2 regions of the Muricoccus vinaceus genome follow, and region 2 is predicted to be linked to the other one. Evidence: riboswitches for the same ligand, from Rfam matches in the RefSeq annotation. Region 2 holds a riboswitch; the other holds the start of a gene.
What was found. A riboswitch is a leader RNA that binds a small molecule or an ion and turns the genes downstream of it on or off. The one in region 2 is predicted to bind thiamine pyrophosphate.
Positions count from the first base shown of each region.

Region 1: linked by a shared signal. The riboswitch ahead of ACFFIC_RS08035 (ABC transporter substrate-binding protein) and the one ahead of thiC (phosphomethylpyrimidine synthase ThiC) in region 2 are both predicted to bind thiamine pyrophosphate.

Region 1 is NZ_JBHLVZ010000005.1:325,902-341,255, forward strand. Features, by position in the region: gene ACFFIC_RS07985 (OprO/OprP family phosphate-selective porin) at 1-1,149, opposite strand, end outside; gene ACFFIC_RS07990 (hypothetical protein) at 1,276-1,743, opposite strand; gene ACFFIC_RS07995 (PaaI family thioesterase) at 1,889-2,320, opposite strand; gene ACFFIC_RS08000 (MATE family efflux transporter) at 2,317-3,726, opposite strand; gene ACFFIC_RS08005 (alpha/beta hydrolase) at 3,855-4,886, shown strand; gene ACFFIC_RS08010 (fumarylacetoacetate hydrolase family protein) at 4,996-5,841, shown strand; gene ACFFIC_RS08015 (hypothetical protein) at 5,906-6,316, shown strand; gene hpxZ (oxalurate catabolism protein HpxZ) at 6,362-6,745, opposite strand; gene ACFFIC_RS08025 (SDR family oxidoreductase) at 6,779-7,735, opposite strand; gene ACFFIC_RS08030 (PAS domain S-box protein) at 7,959-8,486, shown strand; TPP riboswitch at 8,615-8,720, shown strand; gene ACFFIC_RS08035 (ABC transporter substrate-binding protein) at 8,847-10,424, shown strand; gene ACFFIC_RS08040 (hypothetical protein) at 10,511-10,756, opposite strand; gene ACFFIC_RS08045 (LysR substrate-binding domain-containing protein) at 10,898-11,821, shown strand; gene ACFFIC_RS08050 (phytanoyl-CoA dioxygenase family protein) at 12,025-12,999, shown strand; gene ACFFIC_RS08055 (aldehyde dehydrogenase family protein) at 13,072-14,424, shown strand; gene ACFFIC_RS08060 (BaiN/RdsA family NAD(P)/FAD-dependent oxidoreductase) at 14,462-15,354, shown strand, end outside.
Region 2 is NZ_JBHLVZ010000002.1:718,987-734,340, forward strand. Features, by position in the region: gene thiC (phosphomethylpyrimidine synthase ThiC) at 1-1,675, opposite strand, end outside; TPP riboswitch at 1,767-1,895, opposite strand; gene ACFFIC_RS05180 (SDR family NAD(P)-dependent oxidoreductase) at 1,932-2,642, opposite strand; gene ACFFIC_RS05185 (SDR family NAD(P)-dependent oxidoreductase) at 2,639-3,412, opposite strand; gene ACFFIC_RS05190 (nucleoside deaminase) at 3,493-3,972, shown strand; gene ACFFIC_RS05195 (SDR family oxidoreductase) at 4,047-4,853, shown strand; gene folB (dihydroneopterin aldolase) at 4,850-5,245, shown strand; partial or broken gene uvrC (excinuclease ABC subunit UvrC) at 5,568-7,664, shown strand; gene pgsA (CDP-diacylglycerol--glycerol-3-phosphate 3-phosphatidyltransferase) at 7,893-8,516, shown strand; gene ACFFIC_RS05215 (hypothetical protein) at 8,640-9,308, shown strand; gene moaD (molybdopterin converting factor subunit 1) at 9,308-9,559, shown strand; gene ACFFIC_RS05225 (molybdenum cofactor biosynthesis protein MoaE) at 9,556-10,038, shown strand; gene ACFFIC_RS05230 (hypothetical protein) at 10,035-11,483, shown strand; gene ACFFIC_RS05235 (lytic transglycosylase domain-containing protein) at 11,407-12,183, opposite strand; gene ACFFIC_RS05240 (low affinity iron permease family protein) at 12,195-12,632, opposite strand; gene ACFFIC_RS05245 (PAS domain-containing protein) at 12,778-15,192, opposite strand.

The sequences.
Region 1 (15,354 bases), on a different contig from region 2:
GCGGTCGGTGGGATACCAGTTCAGCGCCACGGTCCAGATCGACTGGCGCGCGCCGCGCGATCCCTCGCGCAGGTCCACGGTGCTGTAGCGGGCGCCGAGTTCGAGGCTGCCGAGCGGTCCCTCGGCTTTCGGGCGCTTCCAGGTGGCGCTGGACTCCGAGCGCTGGCGGGGCGGGCCGGACAGGGGATAAAGGGCCTGGACGTACCAGCCCTCGTGGCGCGGATCGGGGCCGGAGACGGCATCGACCGCCACGCGCTGCCAGAGGCCTTCGACATAGAGCGGGCCGAAGCGGGCGGAGAGTTCGGGGCCCGCGGCCCAGGCGCCATCGGCGCGGACCGTGCCGCTGTCCAGGAAGCGGCGGCTGTCCACGCGCAGTTCCGGGTAGTCGCGCAGGCGGATGCTTTCCGCGCCGGGGCTGGTGCCCGGGTGGAACTGCGCCGCGGCATCGAGGCCGAACTGGAGCTGCAGGGCGGGGCTGTCCACCGCCAGGACCACGGCGCGCCCGACGAGGCCGCGCTGGCGTTCGTCGTCGGGGGTGGAGGCCACGCCGCCGGTGACGTAGCCGCTGGCGTTCCAGCGGGCGCCAGCCGTGCCGATGGCGCCGTTGCCCTCGATGCCTGCGGCCAGGCGCGTGCTGCCGGAGGCGAGCGAGGCCACGACGTTGCTGATCGCCGCGCGCTCCAGGAAGGGCAGGTCGAAGGAGGAGCCGGCATAGTCGGGCAGGTGCTGCAGCTGGAAGGCGCCCGCGCGGATGGTGGCGCCCGGCAGGGCGGTATAGGCGATCTGGGCCTCGTAGAACTCGCTGTAGTCGTTGGGCGCGGAGCCGCCGAGCTCCCAGGTGAAGGCGTAGGAGAAGTCCCGCAAAAGGGTGCCCTGAGCGCCCAGCCGGGCGCGCCGCATGTTCACGCCGCTGCGGAAGCCGCCCGGCTGGTCCTGGCCGAAGAAGGAGCCGGCATCGGCATCCAGGCGGAGCGTCGGGCGCAGCGTGAAGGCGCCGTCGCCGAGCTGGAGGGTGGGCTCCGGGCCATCCCAGCGGAGGCCGTCGGGGGAGCCGCCTGCCTGGTTGCTTTCCCCGGCCGTGGCGCCCCCGCGGGCGGGGACGGCGGCGAGGGCGAGGCACGCGAGGAGCAGGCCGGGACGGGACAGCATGATGATGCCTGGAACTCCGGTTGGTTCGGAGCCTCAGTAGCGGCTGTTGCGGCTGGCGTACCTGATCTTCGCGTGAGCGGGCGCGATGGGCGGGATCGGACCGCCCTTTCCGTTCCGCTGTGGGGTTCAGCGCGAGGGCATGGCGCCGAGCTTGTCCAGCAGCACGGCGGCGGCGTCCACGCAGGCGCGGGTGGGCTCGCCCTCTGCGCAGTGGATGTGGATCTCGGCATCGTCGCGCTGGAAGTGGAAGCTCGCGGCGCGGGAGGGCGGCGGGCCGCGGTGCCACCCGCGCATGGGGCCGTGGGCCTCCATCATGCCGGGGCCGCGCGGGCCGGAACCGGGCATCCCAGGGCCGGGCATCCCGGGGCCGGCCATGCCGGAGCCTCCCATGCCGGAGCCTCCCATGCCGGGGCCTCCCATGCCGGGGCCTCCCATGCTGGGGCCGCGGGGGCCGGGCGGCGGCGGGGACGGAACGGGTGCCTGGGCCTGGGGCGGCGCGGAGTCGGCCGGGGCGGGCTGGGCCAGGGCCAGGCCCGAGGCCGCCAGGGCCAGGGGCAGCGAAAGCGCGGTGGCGAGGAACAGCGATCTGCGCATCGTGGCGTCTCCGTTTTCCGGATGATCCGGGAAGAGCATCCTGGCGCGAACAGGGTTTCCCGAGCGCGGCGGGACGCAACCGATCGTAACGGGATCGGTCCGGCAGGTCACTGCCCAGATCCGTGCGGCCGATCAGCCGGGCGGATCAGTCGGGCAGCACGGCGCAGGTGATGCGGGAGACGCAGGCCAGGCGGCCGTCGGGGCGGCGGATCTCGGTTTGCCAGACCTGGGTGGAGCGGCCGGTGTGCAGGGGGCGGCACTCCGCCGTGATCTCCTGTCCCTCCGGCACGGGGGCCAGGTGGTTGGCGTTGATCTCGATGCCCACGACGTGGAAGCCCTCGGGGCTGGCCAGGAAGGCACCGACGCTGCCCAGCGTTTCCGAGACGACCAGCGAGATGCCGCCGTGCAGGACGCGCCAGGGCTGGACGTGACGGTGGTCCAGCACCATCGCGCCGCGGAGGAAATCCGGGCCGATCTCCGTGATCCGGAGGCCGAGGTGGCCGGAGGCGCTGCTGGCGAGGCGCTCGGTCGCCTCCTCCGCGCTCGCGGGTTTCTTCCAGATGGGGGCGGTGCTCATGGGGCGATGGGGGCAAGGCGCGCGCGCGGCGTCAAGCCGCCCCGGCGCGACAGGCCTGCCCAGCGCCAGCTCATGGCGCCGGCGACGCCGAGCAGGCCGATGACGAGGCCGGCCCAGATGCCGGCGGGGCCGAACCCGGCGGGGAAGGCGAGCGCCAGGGCGGCGCTGAAGCCCAGGGCCCAGTAGCCCCCGGCGGCGATCAGCATGGGCACGCGGGTGTCGTGCAGGCCGCGCAGCGCGCCGGCGCCGACCACCTGCACGCCGTCGCTGAGCTGGAACAGGCCCGCCAGGAACAGGAGGGTGGCGGCGAGCGCCGCTGTTTCCGGACCTCCGGGGTTGGCCGGGTCGAGGAAGAGGGCGACCAGGGCTTCGGGCGCCAGCAGCATCAGGGCCGCCATGGGGGCCATGAAGGCCGTGGACAGCAGGATGGCCGCCCAGCCGGCGCGCCAGGCCGCGCGCGGCCGGCCGGCGCCGATGGCCAGGCCCACGCGGGTGGTCGCGGCCTGCCCCAGGCCCAGCGGGATGGCGAAGGTGGTGGAGGCGATCTGGAGCGCGACGGCGTGGGCTGCCACCGCCCGGGCACCGAAGGCGCCCATCACCAGCCCCACCGCGCTGAACAGCCCGATTTCCAGCAGCATCTGGGCGGAGATGGGCAGGCCCAGGCGCAGGAGCTTGACGAGGCGGGCGGCATCCAGGCGCCAGAGGCGGCCGAAGAAGCGGTAGCGGCGGAGGCGCCGGTCGCGCAGCACGAAGAGGACCAGCGCCGCGAACATGAAGGTGTCCGCCACGGCGCCGGCGATGCCCGCGCCCTGCACCCCCAGCGCGGGCAGGCCGAGATGGCCGAAGATCAGCGCCCAGCCGAGGACGGCGTTCAGCGGCACGGCCAGCACGCCGATGACCAGCGGCGGCCAGGGCCGGTCCAGCGCCGCCATGAGGCCGCGCAGGGTGAGGAACATGCCGAAGAAGGGGATGCCCCAGAGCACAGCGCGCATGAAGCGCTGCGCTTCCTCGGCCAGGGCGGGATCCTGGCCCAGGGCGCGCAGCACGGCGCCGCCCTGCCAGAGCAGCAGCATGCCGGGGATGGCCGCCAGCACCGCGCCCCAGAGGCCGGCGCGCAGCGTGCGGCGCATGGCGCGCGCATGGCCGACGCGGCGCCCCCGCTCCTGCGCGAGCATGGCCGCGGCGGCGAAGGACAGGCCGAAACCGGGTGAGAGCATGGTCCAGAACAGGGTGCCGGACAGGGTAACGGCGGCCAGTGCCTCGGTGGAAAGGTGGCCGAGGAAGGCGGCATCGGTGGCCAGGAGGGCCATCTGCGAAAGGTTGGTGAGGGCCAGGGGCCAGGCGAGGACGAGGGTGGCCCAGGCTTCCCTCCGCCATTCTGCCGCTTCGGACGTTCTGCTGTTCATGGCCCCCATCTGGGGCGGCGCAGGCGATCTCCCCAGGTTGGCGGCCCCAGGTTGGCCACCTCGGCGGTTTGGTGTGTCATGCGCCGCGCGCCGCGCTGGCGGGGCGGAATGGTCCAGGAGAAAGCACGATGCAGCGCCGCGTTGTTATGGCGAGTCCTTTGATCGGGGCGGCGGCCCTGGCCCTGCCGGCCGCGGCCCAGCCCGCGGGGGTTGTGATGGACGAGGTCCTGATCGCGGGCTCGCAGCCCGGAACGCAGATCTACCTGCGCAACAAGCGGCCGGAGGCGGCGGCGGCGGCCCGGCCCGACCGGGTGGTGCTTTGCGTCCACGGCGCGACCTATCCGGCCAGCACGGCCTTCGACCTCGCGCTTTCGGGCGTGTCGTGGATGGACTACATGGCCGGGCGGGGCTTCGACGTGTGGAGCCTGGATCTCGCGGGCTATGGGCGCTCCACCCGCCCGGCGGGGGAAGTGGGCACGCCGCCGACGCGGGGCGAGCAGGCGGTGGCCGACATCGCCGCGGCGCTGAAGCACATCCGCGAGGCCCGGGGCGTGACCAGGACCGGGCTGATCGGCTGGTCCTGGGGCACGTCGCTGGTGGCGCGCTTCGCCGCGGACAATCCGGGGCTGGTGGACCGGGTGGTGCTTTACGCGCCGCTCTGGCTGCGCGATCCGGCCAACCGCGGGGCGGTGCCCGTGCCCGAGGGGCCCCTGCAGCCCTATCGCACCGTGACGCGGGCGCAGGCGCGCGAGCGGTGGCTGGCGGGGGTGCCGGACAACAAGCGGGCCGCGCTGATCCCGCCGGGCTGGTTCGAGCACTGGGCGGACACGACCTTCGCGACCGACCCGGAGGGATCGCGCCAGGTGCCCTCCGTGCTGCGCGCGCCGAACGGCGTGTTGCAGGACATCCGGGACCACTGGGATGCGGCGAAGCCCTTCTACGACCCGGCGAAGGTGACGGTGCCGGCGCTGCTGGTGCTGGGGGAATGGGACCGGGACACGCCGCCCTCCATGGCCAACACGCTGTTCCCGCAGATGGTGAACTCGCCGGGCAAGCGGCTGACGATCCTGGCGGAGGGCACGCACACGATGATGCTGGAACGCAACCGCGGCGCGCTGTTCCAGACGGTGCAGGTGTTCCTCGAGGAAAGCTTCGGCTGAGCGCCGCGCTTGCCGGGCGGGCCCGGCCAAGCGAAAGAAGCGGGCGACGGGGTTATGGGCGCGCGTTGGTGAACCGCGCGCCCCGGACGAAACGCGGGAAAGAGAAACCATGAAGCTGCTGCGATACGGTGCCCCGGGCGCCGAGAAACCCGGGATGCTGGACGCGCAGGGGGTGATCCGCGACCTTTCGGGCGTGGTGCCCGACCTGTCGGGAGAGGTGCTCTCCCGGGCGGGGATCGCGCGGCTGGCGGCGCTGGACCCCTCGGCCCTGCCCGCCGTGGAGGCGGGGGTGCGGCTGGGGCCGCCGGTCGGGGGGACGCGGAACTTCGTCGCGATCGGGCTGAACTACGCCGACCACGCCGCGGAAAGCGGGGCGGCGGTGCCCAAGGAGCCCATCATCTTCCTGAAGTCGCTGAACACGCTGGCGGGGCCGGACGACGAGATCGCCATTCCCCCCGACAGCCAGAAGAGCGACTGGGAGGTGGAGCTGGCCATCGTGATCGGGACCACCGCGCGGCGGGTTTCCGAGGGAGCGGCGCTGGACCACGTGGCGGGCTACGCGGTGTGCAACGACGTGTCCGAGCGGGAATGGCAGCTCGAGCGTGGCGGCACCTGGGACAAGGGCAAGAGCGCCGACGGCTACGGCCCGGTGGGGCCCTGGCTGGTGACGGCGGACGAGGTGCCCGACCCGCAGGACCTCGCCATGTGGCTGGAGCTGGACGGCAGGCGGATGCAGGACGGCTCCACGCGCACGATGATCTTCGACGTGCGGACGCTGGTTTCCTATGTGTCGCGCTTCGTGACGCTGCATCCGGGGGACATCATCACCACGGGCACCCCGCCGGGCGTGGGGCTGGGGATGAAGCCGCCGGTTTATCTGCGGCCGGGGCAGGTGATGCGGCTGGGGATCGAGGGGCTGGGGGTGCAGACCCAGCGGACCGTGGCCGCGACGTAGCGCGGGGACGCGGGACGGGGCCGCGGGTGCCCCGTCCCGCGCGGCGGGGCTGGAGGAGGTCGGCATGAGCGATGTGGGGGCGGAGGAGGCGATCCTCGGCCGGCTGGCGCGGGCGCACCGGCAGTGGCGCGAGGAACAGCCGCCTCCCCCGCCGCCGCCGCCGCCGGAGGAATTCGAGCGGCTGATGCAGCAGATCTTCCGCGACGTGCAGGCCGAGATGGACAATCCGGAGCACGCGGACGTGGTGGCGCTGCGCCAGGCACGGGAGGACCCGGTGCTGGCGGTGATCGGGGCGCAGATCGGGATCGTGGGGTGGCGGCTCTATGCCAGGGGCGGCGCGCGGCTGCTGGAGCGCAGCTTCCGGCGGCTGGAGCGCGACGGGCATCCCGGCTTCGTGGCAGCGGTCCAGCGGGCCTGGACGGGGATCGGCCTGGCCGACGAGGCGGGCGGCGTCTGGGAGGGGCCGGGGCGCTGAGGTGGCGGCCCATCGCCCTGCTGGTGCGGGGATGGGCCGGCCGGGTCAGCCCCCGGCGATCACGCTCACATGCGCCGAGACCACCCGCCAGCCCTCGGGGAAGCGGGCCCAGGCCTGGCTCTGGCGGCCGACCTTCCCGGCCATGCCGTCGCGGTGGAACATCGTGTTGGCGGTGGCGAAGTCGCGGCCGTAGGTGGTGATGACGGTGCGCGACAGGCTGCGCATCAGGCCCACCGGGGGGCGGGCGCGGCGGAAGGCGCGGATCTCGTCCATGCCGTAGAGGTTCTCGGCGGCGCCGTAGCGGATGGTCTGCGGGGCGTCGCGGAAGAGTTCCTCCAGCACGGGCACGTCGTTGGTGATCAGCGCCTGCTCGTAGCGGGCGAAGGCGGCCTCGACCTCGGCGCGCACCTCGGGGATGTCGATCTCCACGCGGGGGTCCTTTCGGGGTTCGGGGTTCGGGGTTCAGCGCCTGCGGACGAACCAGAAGCCGATGATCCCGGCCGCGGCCCACCAGGCCTTGGGGGGAATCCGGACGGCCGCTTCCTTCCGCAGGCCGCCATACACGCCATGATCCGTGGGCGCCGTGAAGAGGTTGCCATCCGTCGGCGCGGCCTTGGGGGCCTTTCCGAGGCCGCGGCGCATCACCTTTCCCATGGCCCAGCGGATCGGCGTGGGCGCGAGGGTGGACACCATGCGCATGGCCCAGGCGGAGGCGCCGACCGGGGCGGCGTTGCGCGGGTTCTCGATCAGGCCGGCGATGGTTTCCGCCACCGTGAAGGGGGAGGTGACGGGGCCGCCGACCTCGATCCGGTGGCCGGAGTGGTTGGCGCCGTGATGGAGGCCCGGCGTGTCCACCACGGCCGGGAAGACGTCGCAGACATGGATCTCCGGCCGGTCCTGGAGCTCGGCGCGCAGGGATTCCGAGAAGGCGCGGGCACCGGCCTTGGAGGCGGCATAGGAGGCGGCGAAGGGTGTGGGCACCCAGGAGCCGATCGAGAGGGTGTTGACCAGCACGCCGTGGCCCTGCCGCTTGAACAGCGGCAACACGGCATGGGCGCCGTGGATGCCGCCCATCAGGTTGGTCTGGACCGTGCGGGCATGGGCCTCGACCGGCACCTCCTCGAAGGGGCCGATGGCGCCGATGCCGGCGTTGTTGATCCAGACGTCGATGCGGCCGAAGCGGATGCGGGCGGCCTCGGCGAGCTGGCGCACGGCGAAGGCGTCGGTGACGTCGGTGGGGAAGGCGATGGCCTCGGCGCCCAGGCGCTCGCACTCGGCGCGCACGACCTCCAGCGTGTCGGGGCGGCGGGAGGCGAGGACGAGATGGGCGCCGCGCCGGGCGAGAAGCTGGGCGGTGGCGCGGCCGATGCCGCTGGAGGCGCCTGCGATGACGACGACGGCGCCGGGAATGCGGGGCATGGGGGTTCTTCCTCGGGGGTGGGCGGTGGCCTGCGGGGCGATAACCGGGGCGCGGGGCGCGGGTTCCCTGCGGGCCGGCGGAGGGTGCTTCCTGGTTTTCCGCGAGGCGGTGACGAGATTGTTTCGAAGGCAGGAACACACGAATGACTTGACGCTTTGTCCGGCGTTCTCACGTCCGCAGTGATCGAAGAGGCGGCAACGTGCATTCAGCGGGATCACCGGATTGATCGACCTCTGCTTCGGCCTGGCCCTGAGCGACGAGGAAGGCCGCCTGACGCAGGTGGACCGCACGCTGTGCGAGCTGCTGGGCTATGAGCCCGCGGCCCTGGTGGGGCGCACGATCGAGGCGCTGACCCATCCCGACGACTGGCCCGCGAGCCGCCAGCTGCTGGAGCGGCTGCGGCTGCACGACGAGCCGTTCAGCCTGGCCAAGCGGTATGTCCGGGGGGATGGCTCCGTGTTCTGGGCGCAGGCCTATGTGTCGCTCGTGCGGGACCTGCGGGGGTTCAGCGTGGTGTCGGCGATGATCCGGCCGGTGCTGCCGGCCACCCCCGTGCTGGCGCCCGGCCCGGTTCTGCCGGCGGTGGTGAACGAAGGGCTGGAGCGGGTGGCGGCGGAGAGCATCGCGCGGCCCGGGTCGATGCGGGAGGCGGGACGCAAGCGCCGGGGCTCGCCGGCCGGACGGCGGAGCACGGGGCTGGACCTGTCGGCCTTCGATGCGGGTCCGCCGCCGGGGCAGCTGCTGAACTGAGGCGCGCGGGCGGCCGCGCCCGGTGCGGCAGTGCGGTGCCCGCCGCGTGACGCGCGGTGGTGGCGCGCATCACGCAGGCTTGGCGGCGCCCGGACTTGCGCCGGTTCCACGGCGCTTCCATACCGCCCGAGGACACCGGGGGGAGCCCATTTCGGGCTGAGAGGCGGGGCAACCCGCGACCCCTGGAACCTGACCCGGTTCGGACCGGCGTAGGGATCGGTGCACCATGAGGACCACGCGCCCGCCTCGTGCGGAACCGCCCGCTTCCGGCCTTCGCGGCCGGCGGGGCGTTCGCGCGCACGTGGCCGCTCCGGTGCTCCCCCTCCCCTGCCCTTCCCGGGCGGGCTGGAGGAAAACAGGATGCACCGCCGTTCCCTGCTGACACGCGCCGCCGGGGCGCTGCCACTCGCCCTGCCCCTGGCGCATCCCGCGCTCGCGCAGCCGGCGCGCGCCCGGACCCTGCGCTTCGTGCCGCAGGCGGCGCTGACGGCGCTGGACCCGATCGTTCAGAACGCGACCATCAGCACCACGCACGGCTTCTGCGTGTTCGACGTGCTGTTCGCGACCGACGCGAAGCTGAACATCCACCCGCAGATGGCGGCCGGGCACGAGGTGAGCGCGGACGGGTTGCGCTGGACCATCAGGCTGCGGGACGGCCTGCGCTTCCATGACGGCGCGCCGGTTCTGTCCAGGGATTGCGTGGCGAGCCTGAAGCGCTGGTGCGTGCGGGACCTGTTCGGGCAGATCCTTGCGAAGGCGGTGGCGGAATGGGGAGCGCCCGATGACCGCACGCTGACGATCCGGCTGAACCGGCCCTTCCCGGCGATGCTCTATGCGCTGGGCAAGCCCGCCGGCGTGCCGCCCTTCATCATGCCCGAGCGGCTGGCGGCGACGGCGCCCGACAGGCCCGTGCCGGAGATGGTGGGCAGCGGGCCCTGGAAGTTCGTGGCCGGCGAGTTCAACCCGGGCAGCTTCGTCGCCTATGCGCGCAACGAGGCCTACCGGCCGCGCGACGAGGCGGCGGAGGGAGCCTCGGGCGGCAAGCGCGTGAACTTCGACCGGCTGGAGTGGCACATCATCCCGGACGGGGCGACGGCGGGAGCGGCCTTGCAGCGGGGCGAGGTGGACTGGGTGGAGTATCCCCTGCCCGACCTGCTGCCGCTGATGGCGCGGGACCGGAACATCCGCACGCAGATCTACGACCCCACGGGCTTTCTGGGCGTGATCCGGTTCAACCACCTGCACGCGCCCTTCGACAAGGTGGAGGTGCGCCGCGCGGTCAGGGACTGCATCAGCCAGCCCGACCACATGGCGGCGGTGGCGGCGCCCGGCGACTGGCGGGAATGCCATGCGCTGTTTCCCTGCACCCTGCCGGGGGTGGAGGAGTTCCCAAGCCCGCCGCGCGACATCGCGAAGGCGCGGGCCGCCATCCGGGCCGCGGGGGCGGAAGGGGCGAAGGTGGTGGTGATCAACCCCACCGACTTCGCGGCGGTGGCGCCGCAGGGGCGCCTGGCGGCGGATGTGTGCCGGCAGCTCGGCTTCGAGGTGGACCTGCAGGAGATGGACTGGGCGGCGATGCTGTCCCGCCGGAACTCGCGCGAGGATGCGTCGCACGGGGGCTGGAGCATCTACCCCACCAACTTCCCGTCGGCCTCCATCGCCAATCCGGCGGTGAATTCGGGCATCCGGGGCGACGGGCCGACGGCCTGGTTCGGCTGGCCGTCCGATCCCGCCACGGAGGCGGGGATCGAGAGGTGGCTCTATGCGTCCGATGCGGCGGCGCAGGCCGAGGCCTTCGCGGCCGTGCAGCGCTCGGCCTGGGAGCATGTGGGCTTCGCGCCCAGCGGCCTGTTCGTGCTGAAGACCGCGTTCCGCTCGGACCTTTCGGGCGTGTTGCAGGGACCGAACCCGTATCTGTGGAACCTCCGGCGCGGGTGAGCGCGGCGGCCTGACGCGGAAAGGGGCCGCCGGCAGTGCCGGCGGCCCCTTTCGTCTTCAGCGCGGCGCGGAAGCCGCGCCAGCGGTCAGGAGTGCTGGCCGCCGCCGCCGGTGGCGCCGCTCAGCTCCAGGAAATTCTGGGCGGGGGAGCGGTTGGTGTCGGCGAGCGGGGTGCGGCTGGCGGAGGCGGCGGGCGCGTCGGGCACGGTCATCACGCCGTCCACGGTCCAGACGGTACGGGCGGCAAAGGCGTTCGAGGAAACGAGCGCGCCGCAGAGGGCAACCGCGAGGCCGAGGGTGCGAAGGGTCTTGGTGAACATGGAGGCAGACATTATTTTATATTCCGTGTGAATGGCGGCGAGACATATCGTCGTCTTGTCACCTCATATGGGCCGCTGGCGGCCTTCTCCCACTTCACGGCATGGATGCCTGCCATTCGCGCGGTGGATGGAACCTTCCCGAAGGAGAGGACAATGCAGCGACGCCCGGACGAGGTGGGGCTGCGGCAGTTCGACCTGAACCTGCTGCCGGTGTTCGCCGCCCTGATGCGCGAGCGCAGCGTGACGCGGGCGGGGGAGAGCCTGTTCCTGTCTCAGCCGGCGACCTCCTCGGCCCTCGGGCGGCTCCGGGCCTTCTTCCATGATGAGCTGTTCATCCGGAACGGGCGCGTGCTGGAGCCGACGCCGCGGGCTGAGGCCTTGATGGAGCAGTTGGGGCCGGCGCTGACCGGCATGGCGGGGGCCGTGGCCGGCGCCATTCCCTTCGACCCCGCCACCGATATCCGCACCTTCCGCATTGGCATGAGCGCGGATATCGGCATGGCCATGGTGCCGGTGGTGCCGCTGCTGCGCGAGGCGGCGCCGCACTGCCAGTTCATCATCCGCACGGCGAACTACCGCAACATCCCGCACCTGCTGGCCTCGCGGGAGGCGAACACCGTGCTGGGGCTGGTGACCGACCTGCCGGCGGCCAGCAAGCAGCGCGTGCTCCGGCGCGACGGCTGGCGGGTGGTGCGGGACCGGGATTCGCCGGGGCCGGTGGACCTCGACAGCTATTGCGAGCGGCCGCACCTGCTGGTGACGCCAAGGGGCGACCTGACGGGCTTCGCGGACGAGGCGCTGGCGAGGCTCGGGCGCCGTCGGCACGTGGTGATGGGCGTGCCGGACTTTGGGCTGATGCCGGCGGCGCTGTCGGGCTCGGACATGCTGTGCCTGGTGCCCGAAGGGGCGCTGGAGGCGATGGCGGCCCTGGGGACGCTGTCGCGGCTGGTGGCGGACCCGCCGCCCTTTCCCTGCCCGGAGGCGATGACGCACATGGCCTGGCGGCTGGCGGTGGACCAGGACCCGAGCGAGATCTGGCTGCGGGGGAAGCTGGTGGAGTGGCTCGCCCGGCGGTGAGGCACCCGGGAGGACCGCGCCTCCGCATTGCCCAGCCGGGAACCACCGTTCCGAAACTCCGCTACACCTTCCCGTGACCGGGTCGCGGAGGGTTTGTTCGCTGCCGCACCCGGGCGGATAGGCGGCTATGATCGGTACCAGAAGCGAACGATCCGGATCCAGGATGGACCGGACGATGCCTCGCGTTGCGGGAAGCGGTTCCGATGATTGGCTACGCGCAGCTTCGCCCTGGCCACGGGTTCTCCTGGCGCAGTGCCGTGCCCTACTACCTCCAGCGCCTGGTAACGCCGCGCGGCCTCAGGGGCACGGTGTCCCGGGGCCTCGCGGCGGCGATCCGGATGCGCCACGGCGCGGGACCGGGAGGGCCGGCCGGAGCTTGCGTGGCGGCTGCCCTGGCAGGGCTGGACGCCGAGGGGCTGGCGACGACCGAGGACCTTCTGCCGGCCGATGCGATCCGGTCGATGCTGGATTTCTTCCGGCGCCAGCGCCTGATCGGGCCGGGCGGGCAGCCGATGGCGCTCGAGGACCTGCCGCCCGGCACGGGCATGGCGGCCTATCCGCTTCATACCGTGGTGGCCTGCCCCGGGCTGATGGAGGCGATCAACGCGCCGGACGTCCTGCGGATCGCCGCCGGTTATCTCGGCTGCGTGCCGACCATCTCCAGCCTGGGGGTGCGCTGGTCATTCCCTTCGTCCGGGCAGGCCGTCGGCTCCTTGTCCGCGCGGCCGGACCAGACGCAGCTCCTTCACCGCGATCCCGATGACTGGCGTTTCCTGAAGCTGTTCGTCTACCTGACCGATGTCGGGCCGGAGGATGGCCCGCACGTCTATGTGCTGGGGTCCCACAAGACCGCCGCGGACCTGCGGGCCAGGCCCTTCGAACTGGGGGCCGCCGAGCGGGCCTACGGGGCGGGAAGCATCCGGACCGTGACGGGGCGGGCGGGCACGACCTTTCTGGCGGACACGCACGGCATCCACATGGGAACGCCGCCCCGGGCCATGCCGCGGCTGATCCTGCAGGTGCAGTACTCGCTGCTGCCGGTGTTTGCCTTCCGCTACGCGCCGGTGGCGGCGGCCCTGCCGGCGCATCTCGACGCCTATACGAACCGGCTGATGGTGGCGCGCCCCGCGGAGGCCGGGCCGGATGGGGTGCCTGCCGGGGCGCGGGGCGCCGACTAGACAGACCGTTGCTGCGCGCGGCGCGGGTGCCCCCGGGCGTGCCACGCCGCGGCGGTCCTGCTAGAGCGGCGCATGGTTGACGCCCCCGCCCTTCTGGATGCCGCGCGCGCGCATGTCGCGACCGGCGCACCCCCCCTGCCCGCCCGCCGCGCCGCGCTGGAGGCGCTGCGGGACGGGTTGGAGGCGATGGAGGGAGAGGTTCTGGAGGCGCTGGCGGCGGATCTCGGCAAGTCGGCCTTCGAGGGCTGGACCTCCGAGATCATGCTGGTGCGGCAGGAGATCGCGCTGTGCCTGCGCCGTCTCTCGCGCTGGGCGGGGGAGCGGCGCGTGGGGGCGCGGTGGTTCCATCTGCCGGGGCGCGCGGCGCTGCGGATGGAGCCCAAGGGGGCCGTGCTGATCCTCGGGCCCTGGAACTATCCGGTGCAGCTCTGCCTGCTGCCGCTGGTCAGCGCGGTGGCCGCGGGGAACGCGGTGGTGCTCAAGCCTTCGGAGGTGGCGCCGGCCACGGCGGGGGTGCTGGGGCGGCTGGTGGCGCGCTGCTTCGCGCCGGGGCATGTGCGGGTGGTGGAGGGCGGGCCGGAGGTGGCGGCGGCGCTCTGCGCGCAGCCCTTCGACCACATCTTCTTCACGGGCGGCACGGAAACGGGGCGCCGGGTGGCCGAGGCGGCGGCGCGGAACCTGGCGACGGTGACGCTGGAGTTGGGGGGCGCGAACCCCTGCGTGGTGAACGCCGACGCCGACGTGGCGCTGACGGCGCGGCGGGTGGCCTGGGCGAAGTTCCTGAACGCGGGGCAGACCTGCCTCGCGCCCAATCACCTGCTGGTGCACGAGGACCGGGCGGAGGCGCTGGTGGCGGCGCTGCGCGCCGTGCTGGCCCGCTTCTACGGCGCGGACGGGCGCGGGATGCAGCGGGTGGTGAACGCGCGTCACCTGGAGCGCGTGCGGGCCTTCGCGGCACGCGGGCGGGTGGTGCATGGCGGTGCCGTGGACGAGGCGGCGCTGCACATGCAGCCGACGATCCTGCTGGACCCCGACCCGGCGCTGCTCAGGGAGGAGATCTTCGGGCCGGTGCTGCCGGTGGCGACCTGGCGGGACCAGGGGGAGCTGCTGCGGAGCTTGTCGGCCATGCCGCGCCCGCTGGCGCTTTACGTTCACACGCGGAATCAGGGCTTCGCGGAGGCGGTGGCGGGGGCGCTGCCCTCGGGCGGGTTCTGCGTGAACGAGGCGATCGTGCACTGCACGGTGCCGGACCTTCCCTTCGGCGGCGTGGGGCCGAGCGGACAGGGGCGGTATCACGGGCAGGCGGGGTTCGAGGCCTTCTCCAACGCGCGGGCGGTGTTCCGCCAGCCGGCGGGGATCGATCCGCCGATGCGCTACCCGCCCTACAAGACGCCGCTCTCGGTCATCCGGCGGATCATGGGATGATCCAGAGGATCATGGGATGATCCAAGGGGATCATGAGATGAGCGACTTCGACGCGATCGTGCTCGGCGCGGGGGCCGCGGGGCTGATGTGCGCCATGGCGGCGGGGCAGCGCGGGAAGCGCGTGCTGCTGCTGGACCATGCGGAGGGGCCGGGGGCGAAGATCCTGATTTCCGGCGGCGGGCGCTGCAACTTCACCAACACGGGCACGGAGCCGTCGCGCTTCTTCTCGAACAATCCGCAGTTCGCGCGCTCGGCGCTCAGCCGCTACACGGCGGGGGACTTCATCGCGCTCGTGGAGAAGCACCGCATCGCCTATCACGAGAAGACGCTGGGGCAGTTGTTCTGCGACGGCTCGGCGCGGGCGATCGTGGACATGCTGCTGGCGGAATGCGGGGCGGCGGGCGTGGACCTGCGGCTGCGGCACCGGATCACCGATGTGTCGCGCGCCGACGGGTTCCGGGTGGAAACGGACCGGGGGGCCTTCACCGCGCCGGCGCTGGTGCTGGCCACGGGCGGGCTTTCCATCCCGAAGATGGGGGCGACGGGGCTTTCGCTGGACCTTGCCCGGCGCTTCGGGCTGCCCGTGGTGGAGCCGCGTCCGGGGCTGGTGCCGATGACCTTCGGGGAGGAGGCGCTGGGGCTCATGCGGCCGATTTCCGGCGTGTCGTTGCCGGTGGAGGCGCGGGCGGGGGGATCGGCCTTCCGGGAGGCGATGCTGTTCACGCATCGCGGGCTGTCCGGGCCCGCGATCCTGCAGGTTTCGACGCCCTGGCGGCCAGGGCAGGCCGTGACGGTGGACCTCCTGCCGGAGGTGGATGCGGGTGCCTGGCTGCGGGCCCGGCGGGACGAGCGGCCGCGGGCGGCGCTGCACACGGTGCTGGCGGAGAAGCTGCCGCAGCGGTTGGCCTCGGCGCTGGGGACGACCCGGCT
Region 2 (15,354 bases):
TCTTGTGCGCCTCCTTCGGCAGGGTCTCGTCATGGAAGGACCGGGCGGTGTCGGGATCGAGCGAAAGGTTGAACTGGTCCTCCCAGCGGAACTCGAAGCGGGCGCGGGACAGGGCGTCGTCGCGCAGCCGCGCGGCCGGGTGGCCCTTGGCGAGGTCCGCCGCATGGGCCGCGATGCGGTAGGTGATGACGCCGGTCTTCACGTCGTCCCGGTCCGGCAGGCCGAGATGCTCCTTCGGCGTGACGTAGCAGAGCATGGCGCAGCCGAACCAGCCGATCATGGCGGCGCCGATCCCCGAGGTGATGTGGTCGTAGCCCGGCGCGATGTCGGTGGTCAGCGGCCCGAGCGTGTAGAAGGGCGCCTCCCCGCAGGTGGCGAGCTGCTTGTCCATGTTGGCCTTGATCTTGTGCATGGGCACGTGGCCCGGACCCTCGATCATCACCTGGCAGTCCCTGGCCCAGGCCACCTGGGTCAGCTCGCCCAGCGTCTCCAGCTCCGCGAACTGCGCGGCGTCGTTGGCGTCCGCGATGGAGCCGGGGCGCAGGCCGTCGCCGAGGGAGAAGGAGACGTCATAGGCGCGGCAGATGTCGCAGATCTCCTCGAAATGCTCGTAAAGGAAGCTCTCGCGGTGATGGTGCAGACACCACTTCGCCATGATGGAGCCGCCGCGGGAGACGATGCCCGTCACGCGGCTCGCGCTCAGCGGCACATGGGCGAGGCGCACGCCGGCATGGATGGTGAAGTAGTCCACGCCCTGCTCGGCCTGCTCGACGAGCGTGTCGCGAAAAACCTCCCAGGTCAGGTCCTCCGCGATGCCGCCGACCTTCTCCAGCGCCTGATACAGGGGCACCGTGCCGATGGGGATCGGCGCGTTGCGCAGGATCCAGTCGCGGATGTTGTGGATGTTGCGCCCCGTGGAGAGGTCCATGACCGTGTCCGCGCCCCAGCGGATGGCCCAGACCATCTTCTCCACCTCCTCCGCCATGGAGGAGGTGACGGCGGAGTTGCCGATGTTGGCGTTGATCTTCACCAGGAAGTTGCGGCCGATGATCATCGGCTCCAGCTCCGGGTGGTTGATGTTGGCGGGGATGATGGCCCGGCCGCGCGCGACCTCCTCCCGCACGAATTCGGGCGTCACGTGGTCGGGGATGGCCGCGCCGAAATCCTCGCCGTCGCGCGCCATGGCCGCGCGGGCCTGGGCGCGGCCAAGGTTCTCGCGGATGGCGACGTATTCCATCTCCGGCGTGATGATCCCGGCGCGGGCATAGGCGAGCTGCGTCACGGCCTTGCCGTCCTTTGCGCGCAGCGGACGGTGGCGCACCGGGAAGGCGGGGGTGAGGCGGTCGGCGGAGGCGAAGCCGTTGTCCTCGGGCTTCAGGTCGCGCCCGTCATAGGCCTCAACGTCGCCCGTGGCCTCGCACCAGGCGCGGCGGTGGCGGGGCAGGCCGCGCTCGATCGCGATCCCGGCCGCGGGATCGGTATAGGGGCCGGAGGCGTCATAGACCGTGACAGACGGCTCGCCCGCGCTCGGATGGAGCGCGATCTCCCGCATCGGCACGCGAAGCTGCGGGTGCCGGATGCCGGGCCTGAACACCTTGGCGGAAGCGGGCAGCGGCCCGGTGGTGACGCTGGGCACGCCAGCCGCGGCCGGCCGGCTGGTGGTCTCGATGGACATGCGGGCAAGCCCCTCCGGAAAGGATCCAGCGCCGCATGGGGGGATTGGAGGAGGACGGTCACGATGGGCGACAGGACGTCGCCAAGGGGGGCCGCAGGCTTCCGCACCGTCCCTACGCCAGCATGAACTGGATCAGGTTCGACGGGTCACTGCGCTGCCCCCCATACGGGACCGGCCAGCAGTATCTCAGCCCCTTGTCGGGACACCCCTGGTGAGGCGCGCAGCCTCGGCCCGGGGGGTTCGCATTGTCAAGCGATCAAAGACCCGCCCCGCCATCCAGCGCGATCGCCTGCCCCGTGACGTTCCCCGCCGCCGGGGAGAGAAGATAGGCCGCCATCTCCGCCACCTCGGCCGCCGCGGTGATGCGGCGCGTCGGCGTGCCGGCGGCGGCCTCCGCGGCCGTCATGCCCAGCTCTCCCCAGCGCGCGCGCGCCATCTCGGTGTCCACCCAGCCCGGGCAGAGGGCGTTCACCGTGATGCCGCGCGGCGCAAGCCGCAGCGCGAGCGCCTTCATCAGCCCGATCACCCCGTGCTTGGCGGCGGAATAGGCCACCTGGTCCGGCACGGCCCGCAGCCCCAGCACGGAGGCGAGGAACACGATCCGCCCCCGCCTGTCCGGCAGCCCGGGCGCCGCCGCCTCGGCGCAGCGCCAGGCGCCGTCGAGGTTGGAGGCGATGATCCGGCGCCAGTGCTCCTCGTCCGCCGCGGGCGGGTCGCCGCCGGCAACCCCCGCCGCCAGCACCACGGCATCGACCGGCCCGGCCGCCGCGAACAGCGCCCGGACGGAGGCGGGGTCGGTCACGTCGCAGGGGATGTGCCGGATGCCGTCCGCCAGGGGCTCGGCGGCGGGGCGCCGCGCTGCGGCGATCACCGTCCGCCCCCGGGCGGCCAGCAGCCGCGCGCAGGCCAGCCCGATGCCCCGCGTGCCGCCGGTGACGAGAACCGCGCCCATGTTGTCCTCCATCATGCGGCGGTGGTTCCGCCATCCACCGGCATGACGGTGCCGGTGACGAAGCTTGCATGGTCCGAGAGCAGGAAGGCCACCACCGCCGCGATCTCCAGCGGGTCGGCGAAGCGGCGCTGCGGCACGGCCTCGGTATAGGCGGCCTCGCTGGCCGGGGGGCGGGAGGGATCGCGGGCGGCGAGGTCGGCGATCACCGCGCGCAGCATGGCCGTGTCCGTGCTGCCGGGGGCGACAGCGTTGAAGCGCACGCCCTTTCCTTCCTTTGGCGCCGCGAAGTCCAGCGCCGCCGCCCGCGTCATCTGCGCCAGCGCCGCCTTGGAGGCCCCATAGGCCGCCGAGGCCGGCTTGCCGATCAGCGCCTGGTCGGAGGCGATGTTCACCACCGCCCCGCCCTGGCGCAGCAGGTGCGGCAGCGCCGCCTGCATCACCGCGAAGGGCGCCAGCCAGTTGATCCGCATGATCCGCTCGGCCTCGGCCAGCGGGGTGTCGATCAGCGTGCCGATCATCGTGTCGCCGGCATTGTTCACCAGCAGGTCCAGCCCGCCCATGCGCGCCGCCGCGGCCTCCACCGCGGATGCGATGGAGCCGATGTCGCCCAGGTCGTGCTCGGGCCGGTCCAGCCCCTCCACCACGGCGCCCGAGGCCTCCAGCACCGACACGATCGCGCGCCCGATCCCGCCGCGATGGCCGGTGATCAGGGCGCGCTTGCCGGCAAGCCCCGTCTGGGCGATCCCGACTGGACCGGTGGCGTGGGCGTGCGGCGCGTTTTCCATGCGAGTTCCGATGGCACCGCATCCACGGGGCGGCAAGGGTGTTTCCCGCGGGGCGGCACGCCCTGGGGGAGAGGCGCGGCATGGACGACACGGCGGACGAGGGCTTCATGCGCCTGGCCCTGCAGCAGGCCGAGGCCGCCCTCGCCGCCGGGCAGGCCCCGTTCGGCGCGGTGGTCGTGGACGCCGCGGGCGCGGTGATCGGCCTGGGGCACAACCAGGTGCGCGCGGACCGCGATCCCTCCGCCCATGGGGAGGTGGTGGCCATCCGCGATGCCCTGCGGCGCCTGCGGAGCGGCAGGCTGCCCGAGGGCACCACCCTCTACACCAGCTGCGAACCCTGCCTGATGTGCGCGGTGGTGATCGCCCAGCTCGGCATCCCCCGCGTGGTCTATGCCGCGCGGGGCACGGACGTGCCCGGGGCGAAGCGCCTGCTGGACGCCGACCTGTCCCAGGCGGCGCCCTGGGTGAACGCCCGGTCCGGATGGACGCCCATCGCGCTGCGAGGCGACCTGCTGCGCGAGGACGCCCTGCGGAGCATGGCCGCCTTCGACTGGGGCTGATCACCGGTGGCCGATCACCGCAGAAGGCCGGCCCCCTCCCCGCCGCTCGGTTTTGGCGGCATCCTGCCGCCCGCATGTCCATTTCCCCCGATCCAGCTCCCGCAGGCCTGATCCCGCCAGGCATCCCGCGCGCCGCCCTCGTCACCGGCGGGGCGAAGCGCATCGGGCGCGCGATCGCGCTGCGCCTCGCCGGCGCGGGCTTCGACGTCGCGGTCCATCATGGCCACAGCGTCGCGGAGGCGGAGGAGGTGGTGGCCGCCATCCGCGCCATGGGCCGCAAGGCCGTGGCGCTCCGCGCCGACCTGTCACGGGAGGCGCAGGTCGAATCGCTCATCCCCGACGCCACCGCGCGGCTGGGGCCCGTGGGCGTGCTGGTGAACAACGCATCCCGCTTCGACCGGGACGAGTGGGACAGCGCCACGCGGGAAAGCTGGGACGCCCACCTGGAGCCCAATCTGCGCGCGCCCTTCGTGCTGACCCAAGCCATGGCCCTCGCCCTGCCGGAGGAGGCGGAAGGGGCGGTGGTGAACCTGCTGGACCAGCGCGTGCTGTCGCTCACCCCGCATTTCGTCAGCTACACCGTCTCCAAGGCCGCGCTCTGGGCGATGACCCAGTCCATGGCCCTGGCGCTCGCGCCGCGGATCCGGGTCAACGGCATCGGCCCCGGCCCCACCATCGCCAGCAGCCGCCAGACCGCCGAGCAGTTCCGGGCCCAGTGCGAGAGCACGCCGCTGGCCCGCGGATCGAGCCCGGACGAAGTGGCCGGGGCCGTGGTCGCGCTCCTGGCCCTGCCCTCCGTCACCGGACAGATGATCGCGCTCGACGGGGGCCAGCACCTGCAATGGTCCCCCGCCCGGGCCAACGCGGCGCCCGAGGAATGACGGCTTACATTCCTGACGCGGCGCGCGGCCTGCGCCGCGTCTTCGTGCGCGACATGACCGTCCAGGCCCGCCTCGGCGTCTATGCGCGCGAGGAAGCGGCGCCCCAGAGGGTGGTCATCGGCATCGAGCTTCTGGTGCTCGACGACGCCGCGCCGGCCGGGATCGGGCCGGACCGGCTGGACCGCGTGGTGGACTACGCCGCCATCGCGCGCCGCGCCGAAGCGGTCGCGACCGAGGGGCACACCCGCCTGGCCGAAACCCTCGCCGAGCGCATCGCCGTCGCCTGCCTGGACGATGCGCGCGTGGAATCCGTGCGCGTGACGGTGGAGAAGCCGGACATCATTCCCCATGTCGGGGCGGTCGGCGTGAGCGTGGAGCGGCGGCGGGGCTGAGGCTCGCGACCTGCCGGCCCAGCCCTTTGTCAACGCCCTCCCGCTGTTTTGAAATAAATCATCCCCTGGCGTTGCCCGGACGCGGCGTTCGCGCGCCTGCACGGGACAGAGGTCAATGTGAACGAATCATGAAAGCATTCTGCCAAGGAAGATCGTTGGGAATCAGTCACTTATCTAACTGCCTCGTTTTTGGGCAGGTGCGTCGCGAAGCCTTGCAGGCCGGGCCTGGGCGCACTGTCCCCCACGTCTCTCCACAAGCTTATCCACAGCTTCCGGGGACAACCCATATTCGCCCCCGGGAAACCCAACGGAAACAAGCCTGATGGCCTTCTCCAACGAGCAGACCACCCCCCTGGCCCCGCTCGAGGGCCGCGAGGTGATCGAACGGGCGCTCGCCACCCTGCCCTTCTCCCCGGGGGTCTACCGGATGCTCGATGCCAAGGGAGACGCCCTTTACGTCGGCAAGGCGCGCAGCCTGAAGAAGCGCGTCTATGCCTACACGCAGGTCCACAAGCTGCCCGACCGCCTCAAGCGCATGGTGTTCGAGACGCGCCACCTGGAGGTCATCACCACGGCCTCCGAGGCCGAGGCGCTGCTGCTGGAGGCGAACCTCATCAAGCGGCTGCGGCCCCGCTACAACATCGTGCTGCGCGACGATAAGTCCTATCCCTGGCTGGTGATCACGGAAGATCATCCTTATCCGCAGATCACGAAGCACCGCGGCGAGAGGCGCAAGGGCGCCTCCTACTGGGGCCCCTTCGCCAGCGCCTGGGCGGTGAACCAGACCCTCACCGCGCTCCAGCGCGTGTTCCTGCTGCGCTCCTGCCGCGACACGGTGTTCGACAGCCGCTCCCGCCCCTGCCTGCTCCACCAGATCCGCCGCTGCTCAGCCCCCTGCGTCGAGCGCGTCTCCAGGGAGGAGTACGGGGAGCTGGTGCGCGAGGCCGTGCAGTTCCTCTCGGGCGAGACGCCCTCCATCCAGAAGCGCCTCGCGAAGGAGATGGAGGAGGCGGCCGAGCGCCTGGAGTTCGAGCGCGCCGCCGCCATCCGCGACCGCATCCGGGGCCTGACCCACGTGCAGGGCCGCGACCGCATCAACATGGAGGACGTGGGCGACGCCGACGTGGTGGCGCTGCACCAGGCGGCGGGGCAGGCCTGCGTGCAGGTCTTCTTCTTCCGCGGCGGCCGCAACAACGGCAACCGCCCCTTCTTCCTTTCGGGCATCCGGGCCGATGCCGAGCCGGCCGAGGTGATCACCGCCTTCCTCGGCCAGCTCTACGACGACCTGCCACCCCCGCCCCTGGTGCTCGTCTCCCACGACCTGCCGGAGGCGGCCCTGGTCGCCGAGGCCCTGGCGCTGCGCGCCGACCGCAAGGTGGAGGTCCACACGCCCAAGCGCGGCGACAAGCGCGCGGCGGTGGAGCATGCCCAGACCAACGCGCGCGAGGCCCTGGAGCGCAAGCTGGCCGAGGGCGCCGCCCAGGGGGAGCTTCTGGAGGGCGTGGCGAAGGTCTTCGACCTGTCCTCCACGCCGGAGCGGATCGAGATCTACGACAACAGCCACATCCAGGGCACCAATGCCTACGGCGTGATGGTGGTGGCGGGGCCCGCGGGCTTCCTGAAGAATGCCTACCGCAAGTATTCCATCCAGGGGGGCGGCACCCGCGCCGCCCCCCGCGACGGCACCGCCGGGGCGGCGAAGGGCAGGCGCGGCAAGGCGGACGGCACGGACCGCGGCCCGGCCCCCGCCGACGCGGCGGGCGTGGAGCCGCTCGCGCAGGAGGACGTGCGTGCCCTGGCCCATGACGCCGCGGCGCGCGCCGCCCCCCGTGGCGGAGGAGCTGACGCTCCCCGCGGCGGAGGAGCTGACGCTCCCCGCGGGGGGGACGACTTCGCGATGATGCGGGAGGTGTTCGAGCGCCGCTTCGGCCGCGCCCTGAAGGAGGACCCGGAGCGCGAGAGCGGCACCTGGCCGGACCTGGTGCTGATCGACGGTGGCCTCGGCCAGCTCAACGCCGCACGCGACATCCTGACGGAGATGGGCATCCACGACGTGCCGCTCGTGGCCGTCGCCAAGGGCCCGGACCGCGATGCCGGGCGGGAATGGTTCCACCGCACGGGCATGGAGCCCATCCAGCTCCCCCCGCGCGACCCCGTGCTCTACTACCTCCAGCGCCTGCGGGACGAGGCGCACCGCTTCGCCATCACCACCCACCGCGCCGGCCGCTCCAAGTCACTGATCAAGAGCGAGCTGGACGACATCCCCGGCGTCGGCACCGCCATCAAGCGCGCGCTGCTGAACCATTTCGGCTCGGCGCGCGGAGTACGGAACGCGGCGCTGGAGGACCTGCGGAACGGCCCCGGCATCGGCCCGGCGGTCGCCAAGCGCGTTTATGAGCATTTCCACCCCGGCACCACCGGCCCGCTGGAAGCCACCAAGCCGCGCGGAAGGGGAAAGAAGGCCGCCACCCCCGAAGCGCCCGTGACCGTGCTGGCCGAACCGCCCGAGGAAGGCGCCGACCAGCCGGAGGGCGCCCTTCCCCCTCCCCTGGCCGCGGATGCCCGCGGGCACGAGGCCGAGGGATGAGCCGGCCCCGCGTTCCCCGCGGCGCCGTTCTGGGTTAGGGGTCGTCGCAAGGAGTCGCGTATGCCCACCGACCTGCCGAACCTGCTGACGCTCTCGCGCATCGCCGCCATCCCGCTGCTGGTGGGGCTGATGTTCCTGCGCACCCCGCTCGGGGACATCCTGGCCTGCGCCGTCTTCTCGGCGGCCGCGGTCACGGACTATTTCGACGGCAAGATCGCGCGGGAGCGGAACTCGCTCAGCGCCTTCGGCCGCATGCTGGACCCCATCGCGGACAAGCTGCTGGTGGGGGCGGCGCTGATGCTGCTGGCGGGCCTGGGGCGGCTCTCGGCGCTCGGACTGCTGCCGGCCATCGTCATCCTGCTGCGGGAAATCCTGGTTTCCGGCCTGCGGGAATACCTGGCGGGGCTGCGCGTCGGCCTGCCGGTCACGCGGCTGGCGAAGTGGAAGACCGGTTTCCAGATGGGCTCCATCGGCACCATCGTGGCCGGGGACAGCGGCGCCTGGGCCATCGGCCTGGGCTTCCTGCCCGTCTCCTGGCTGGGCGAGGCCGGGCTCTGGGTGGCGGCGGTCCTCACCCTCTGGACGGGATGGGACTACATGACCGCCGGCATGCGCCACGCCGCCGCCGAGGACCTCGCCCGCGGCACCGCGCGCGAGGGCGCGAGCCCTGGCGGCGGCCCGTAGCGGGCGGGCGCGGGAACCCCGGCCTTTCCGCCGGGTAGCAAGGACGGCGCCGGGCGCGCATTCTCTGCCCAGGCGAATCAGATGGCCCGCGGCTGGCGGGCGGATCGGAAGAGGACCTCGACCATGCACCGCCACCGCCGCCTTCCGCTGGTCCTGCTGCCCGGCCTGTTCCTGGCGGGCTGCGCCGGCGACATCGACTTCGCCCCCTTCGGCCGCACCGACCCGATCGGCGCGCCGGACAGCCTGACCGTCCGCCGCGTGATGGGCGCACCCGAGAGCGTGCCGGCCCTGCTGGCCGAGCCCGGCGACGTCTGGCCGGCGCAGGAGGCCCCGCGCGCCACGCTGCAGAACCCCGAGGCCGTGTCCAGCCAGGGCCAGCAGCCCTCCGGCATCCTGGAACGCGCCCGCCAGCGCGGCGCGCCGCCCTCCTCCCCGCCGCTGCGCAGCGAGCAGCCCGGGCCCTACGTGCCGCCGGAAGCCGCGCCCAATCCCCGCGCGCCGCTGCCGGGCACGCGCCGCGGCAGTTCGGCCCAGGCGCTGCCCCCGCTCGATCCCCCGCCCGTGCCGCGTGCCGGCGTGCCCGAGGGCGAGCCCCCCACCCCGCCCGCGCGTCGCCTGGACGGGCGCGTGGTGCCGGTGCCCGGCGGGCCGCCGGCGATCCTCGGCGGCGGCACGGGCGGCATCACCACCTACACCCAACCGGGGGGCGCCAGCGGCACGGCGATCCAGCAGCCCGGCTCCACCACGCTCTTCGGACCGACGGGCGGCGTGCAGGTCGTGCCGACGCCCTGATGAAGATCCTCTACTTCGCCTGGCTCCGGCAAAGGACGGGCACCGGCGAGGAGAACCTTTCCCCGCCGCCGGAGGTGACGGATGTGGGCGGGCTGATGCGCTGGCTGTCCGCCCGCTCGCCCGGCCACGCACAGGCCTTCGCCGATCCCGCGCAGGTGCGCTGCGCCGTGAACCAGGACTTCTGCGGCCCCGACCATCCCGTGTCCTCCGGCGACGAGGTCGCCTTCTTCCCGCCGGTGACGGGCGGATGAGCGAAACGCCGGTGACGGCCGTCCCCACCATCCGCGTGCAGGAGGCGGGCTTCGACCTCGCGGCCGAGACGGCGGCGCTTTCCGCAGGGCGGGCGGACGTGGGCGGCATCGCCAGCTTCATCGGCCTCTGCCGCGCCGATGACGGGCTCCAGGCCCTGGTGCTGGAACACTACCCGGGCATGACCGAGCGCGCGATCGCCGGCATCGCCGCCCAGGCCGCCGCGCGCTGGCCGCTGACGGGCTGCACCGTGATCCACCGCGTGGGCCGCATCCTGCCCGGCGAGGGCATCGTGCTGGTGCTGGCCGCCAGCCGCCACCGCACCGCCGCCCTGGAGGCCTGCGCCTTCCTGATCGACTGGCTGAAAACCGGCGCCCCCTTCTGGAAGCGCGAGGAATTCGCGGGCGGCGCCGAGCGCTGGGTGGCCGCGCGCGGCGAGGACGAGGCGCGCGCCAGGGGCTGGGCCGAACGCCGAGGGTGAGGCCCCTCGCCGCGATCCTGGCCGGCGGGCTGATGCTCGTCTGGCCCGCCTTTCTTTCGGGCTATCCCCTGGTGTTCAGCGACACCAGCGCCTTCGTGCACCAGACGCTCGGCCCGCTGATGATCTGGGACAAGCCCTGGATCTACGGTCCCCTGATCTTCCCCCTGCACTGGCACCGCAGCCTCTGGCCGGTGGTGCTGGCACAGGGGCTCATGTTGTCGCACCTCCTCTGGCTCGCCGCCCGCGCCTTCGGGGGCGGGGCGGGGCCGGGGCGCCACCTGCTGCTCTGCGCCGTCCTTGCCGCGCTGACGGCGGCGCCCTTCTCCGCCGCCCTGGTCATGCCGGACGCACTCACGCCCGCGGTCGTGCTCTGCGCCCTGCTGCTCGGCTTCGGGCGGGCGGCGCTATCGAGGCGGGAGGCCGCCTGGCTGGGGCTGCTGGCGGCGGCCGGCACGGCGGCGCACCTGTCGAACCTGCCCGTGCTGGGGACCCTGGCGGTGGTCTCGGTGCTGGCGGGGTGGCGGGCGGCGGCGCGGGTGGCGCTACCCCTGGCGGCGGCGGTCGCGCTGCTGCTCCTGACCAACTTCGTGGGGCACGGAAGGGCGGCGCTGTCCCCCTACGGCGCCACCTTCCTCCTGGCGCGCATGGTGGCGAACGGCCCGGCCATCCGAACGATCGAGGCCCGCTGTCCCGAGGCGGGCTGGGCGCTCTGCGCCGCGCGGGGCGCCCTCGCGCCCTACGGGCCCGGGGCCTGCGCGGCGCGCCGCTGCTCGCGCGACATGCTGGCGAGCGACATCCTCCTCTGGGACCCCGACAGCCCCATCAACCGCGACGGGGCCGGTGAGCCACGGGAATTCGGCGGCCGCGCCCTGGCAGGCGAGGCCGGGACGATCATCCGCGCGACCCTGGCGCGCGAGCCCTTCGCGGTGGCGCTCGACGCCGCGCGCGACACGCTCGCCCAGCTTTTCTCCAACCGGGTGGGGGACACGCTGGAACGCCGGCACGTCGGCGAGAGCCTGGTCTGGCACCTCGCCGGCTTCGGCCCCGTGGAGGCCGCGCGGCTCCGGGCCGGGGCGCAGTGGCGCGGCGACCTGCCGGGCCTGGTCGCGCCGCTTCTCTGGGTGCAGGGCCCGGTGCTGGCGCTGGGCGCCCTGGGGCTGGCGGTGCTGGGATGGCGCGGGCGGCGGGAGCGGGCCGCCCTGGGCTTCGCGCTGGGGATCGGCGCCGCGGTGCTGGCCAATGCCTTCGCCACGGGGGCGCTGAGCGGCCCGCACGACCGCTACGGGGCACGCCTCGCCTGGGTGCTGGTGGCGGGGGCGGCCGTGCTGTCCTTCCGCCGGCAGCCCGCCGGGGGTGCCGCCGGGGCCGTCACCGCCGCAGGCAGGCCATCCTCGGCCGCGGGTTCCGCGGCGCCGGCACGGGGCGGTTCACCCCACGCCGCATGAAGCGCCGCGCCTCCGCGCCCCCCCCGATCAGCAGCGCGGGCTGCAGGCCGGGGGCGCAGAGCCCGGCAAGCCCGCGCATGGCCGGCAGCGGCACCGCGCCGCCCCCCACCCAGGCCGCCCCCAGCCGCGCCAGGGCGACGCGCCGGTTATAGGCGGCGCCGCGCTCGGGCTCGCCGGAATGGTAGCGGCCGATGGCCTCGCCCCAATCCCCGGCACTGGCGCGCAGCCGGTTCAGGAAGCGGGCGGCGTAGCGGGCGTTGGAGTTCGGGTCGAAGGCGGCGTCGAGGTTCGGAAAGGCGTCGGGGTGGTGCAGAAGGTTCACCTGCATGCAGCCCACGTCGATGGAGCGGATGCCGCGCGCCTGGAGGGCCGCGACGGCGGCCACCGCCGCCGGGCGGCTGGGCGCGCTGCCGCCCTCTCCTTCCGCGTTCCAGCTCCAGGGCCAGGGCTCCGGCCGCCCGGAGGGCGAGGCGCGCCCGGCCTCCACCAGGGCGATGGCGCCCAGCAGGCCCGGCGGGATGCCCGATCCCGGTTCCACCGCCGCGATGGCCCGGCGGCAGGCCGACCAGTCGTCGCTGCCCTGCCCCCGGGCGGGCGGGGCCGCGAAAAGGCACAGGGCCAGCAGGAGGCCGGAAAGGGCCGGGAAGGGTCGGGCGCGGGGCATCCGCCGGAGGTCGCGCCGCACGGCCCGCGCGGTCAAGCCAGGCGGACCTATTCCGTCGCCGCCTCCGCCGCCTGCGCGGCACGGCGATTGGCGCGGCCGCTGGCCTCGTCGGCCGCCTCGGCGGCCATGGCGAGGCGGGCGCGCTGCTCGCAGGTGGCGCGGATCTCGTCCAGCTCCTCCTCCGTCAGGTGCTCGATTCCGATAAAGGCGTTGCCGGCTGCGCTGGTGCGGATCAGCTCGTCCAGCTTGGCCTGGATGGCCGCGCCGTCGCGGTTCTGGGTGTTCTGGATCAGGAAGACCATCAGAAAGGTCACCACGGTGGTGCCGGTGTTGATGATCAGCTGCCAGGTGTCGGAAAAACCGAAGAAGGGCCCCGACACGGCCCAGACGATCACCACCCCCACGCAGACCACGAAGGTGATGGGCCGCCCCGTGGCATGGGCCACCCGGCTGGCGACCGCGTTGAACATCTTGGCGAAATGCATGGCGAGGCGCGATCCGAGCAGAACACGATCCTGGGAACACGGACGTGGCCGCCGCAAGGGGACACAGGAGTACCTTTCCTCGATGTCACGCCGGCGGTTCGCGCGCCGTTCCATGGGCCGGCGCGGGAACGCGCCCGCCCCGGCGTCAGCTCTCCAGGATCGTCTTGATGCGGGTGGCGAGGGCATCCATGGCGAAGGGCTTGGTCAGCACGTGCATGCCGGGCTCCAGGTGCCCGTTGCCGATGGCCGCGTTCTCCGCATAGCCGGTGACGAAAAGCACCGGCAGGTCCGGGCGCAGCGCCCGCGCCGCATCGGCCACCTGACGCCCGTTCATGCCGCCGGGCAGGCCGACATCGGTGATCAGCAGGTCGAGCCTGGCGCCGGAGCGCAGCACCGTCAGGGCGGAGGGTCCGTCCGCGGCCTCCACCGCGGCGTAGCCGAGCTCCTCCAGCACCTCCGTCACCAGCATCCGCACCGTGGGCTCGTCGTCCACCACCAGAACCGTTTCCCCGGCCTCGGCGCGCGGCAGCTCCGGGCGCGGGGCGCGGGCGGCCTCCTCCTCGGCCGCGCCGCGGTGGCGCGGCAGGTAGAGGCGCATGGTGGTCCCCTCCCCCACCTCCGAATAGATGCGCACATGCCCGCCCGACTGGCGCGCGAAGCCGTAGATCATGGACAGGCCGAGCCCCGTGCCCTTGCCGATGGGCTTGGTGGTGAAGAAGGGGTCGAAGGCGCGGGCGATCACCTCGGGCGGCATGCCCGTGCCGGTGTCGGTGACGCAGATCGTGACGTACTGGCCGGGCGTCATGTCGCGCTCGCGCGCGATGCGCTCGTCCACCCAGGAATTGGCGGTCTCGATGGTCAGGCGCCCGCCATCGGGCATGGCGTCGCGCGCGTTGATGCAGAGGTTGAGCAGCGCGTTCTCCAGCTGGTTTGGATCGCACAGCGTGGCCCAGAGGCCGGCGGCGAGCACCGCCTCCACCTCGATCGACGGGCCCATCGTGCGGCGGATCAGGTCCTCCATGTCCTGGATGCGGCGGTTGGCCTGGGTGGGGCGCGGGTCCAGCGTCTGCTGGCGCGAGAAGGCCAGCAGGCGGTGGGTCAGCGCGGCGGCGCGGCTCGCCGCCCCCTCCGCCGCCGTGACGTAGCGCTCCACGTCGGCCAGGCGCCCCTGGGCGACCCGGGTGCGCAGCATCTGCAGGCTTCCGACGATGCCGGTGAGCAGGTTGTTGAAGTCGTGCGCGAGGCCGCCCGTGAGCTGGCCCACCGCTTCCATCTTCTGGCTCTGGCGCAGCGCGTCCTCGGTGCGGCGCAGCGCCGTGGCCTGCTCGCGCTCGGCGGTCACGTCGCGGCCCACCGCGCTGATCACCCCGTCGCCAAGCGCCGCGGACCACTGGATCCAGCGCCAGCTCCCGTCCTTGTGGCGGCAGCGGTCGTCGGCGCGCTGCAGCGGTTCGCCCCGCCCCAGGGCCTCAATCCGCGCCCCGGCGGCGGCATGGTCGTCGGGGTGGATCAGGTCGAAGACCTTCCGGCCCACCAGATCCGCCTCCGTCCAGCCCAGCAGTGCCGTCCAGGCCGGGTTCACGGCCAGGATCACCCCGTCCGGGCGGAGGACGAGCATGATGTCGGCCGAGAGGCGCCAGAAGCGGTTGCGGTCCGCCGTGCGCGCAGCCATTTCCGCCTCGAGCCCCTCGTTCAGGGTGCGCAGCCGGGCCTCCGTGCGCTTGGTGGCGGTGATGTCGTAGATCACGCCGCAGAAGCGCAGCTCCGATGTGTCGGAATCCAGCAGGTACTCGCCGCGCCGGGCGAGCCAGCGGGTTTCGCCGGTGTCGGGGCGGCTGATGCGGAACTCGGCCTCGGCCGTGATGCCGGGCACCGGGCGGCCGCCCTCCTCGATCACGCGCGGGTCCCCCGGATGCACCAGGGCGTTGACCGTTCGCAGGGGCAGGTCGGCGGCCGGCCGCAGGCCGAGAAGCTGGCAGAACTGCTCCGACACCGAGGCGGTGCCATAGCCCGAGACATACTCGAAGGTGCCGACGCCGCCCGCGGTCTGCGCGATCCGCAGGCGCTGCTGCGCCCGCTTCTGCTCGGTGATGTCCACCATGGTGCCGGTGAAGCGGGCCGGCCGGTCGCTTTCGTCGGCGTAGCAGCGGCCGCGGGCATGCACCCAGCGGGTCGCGCCGCCCGGCAGGAGGATGCGGAACTCCTTCGAGAAAAGATCGGCCCCCCGCAGGATGGCGCCGACCGCCAGCCGGATGCGCGGCCGGTCCTCGGGGTGGATGACCGAAAAGAACACGCCGGGAGGCACGCCCCGGGCCGCCTCCTCCGCGCCCAGGCCGTACAGGGCGGCGAAGCGCTCGTCCCCCGTGATGCGGCGCTCCGCCAGGTCCCAGTCCCAGGCCGCCAGCACGCCGGAGGCGGCGAGGGCCTCGCGCAGGCGCCGGTTGGCCTCCAGGTCCGCATCACGCTGGGGATCCGGTGCCGGGGCCGCGGGGCCGTGCGCGCTTTCCCCCGGTAACGGCATCGCGGGCAGGTCGGCGGCACCGGTCACGGGCTGGTTCAAGGGGACCTCGTCTGCGCGGCGCAAGGGCAGGCCGCAGCGGCAGCAATGGCCAGCTTCCGGCCGGCGATCAAGACGCATGTTCCACCCGGCGCGCACGAGTGCCGCGCAGTGGCACCGGAAACCCGGCCGCCCCGCCGGGCGATAGGCCCAGAAGGACCCTTC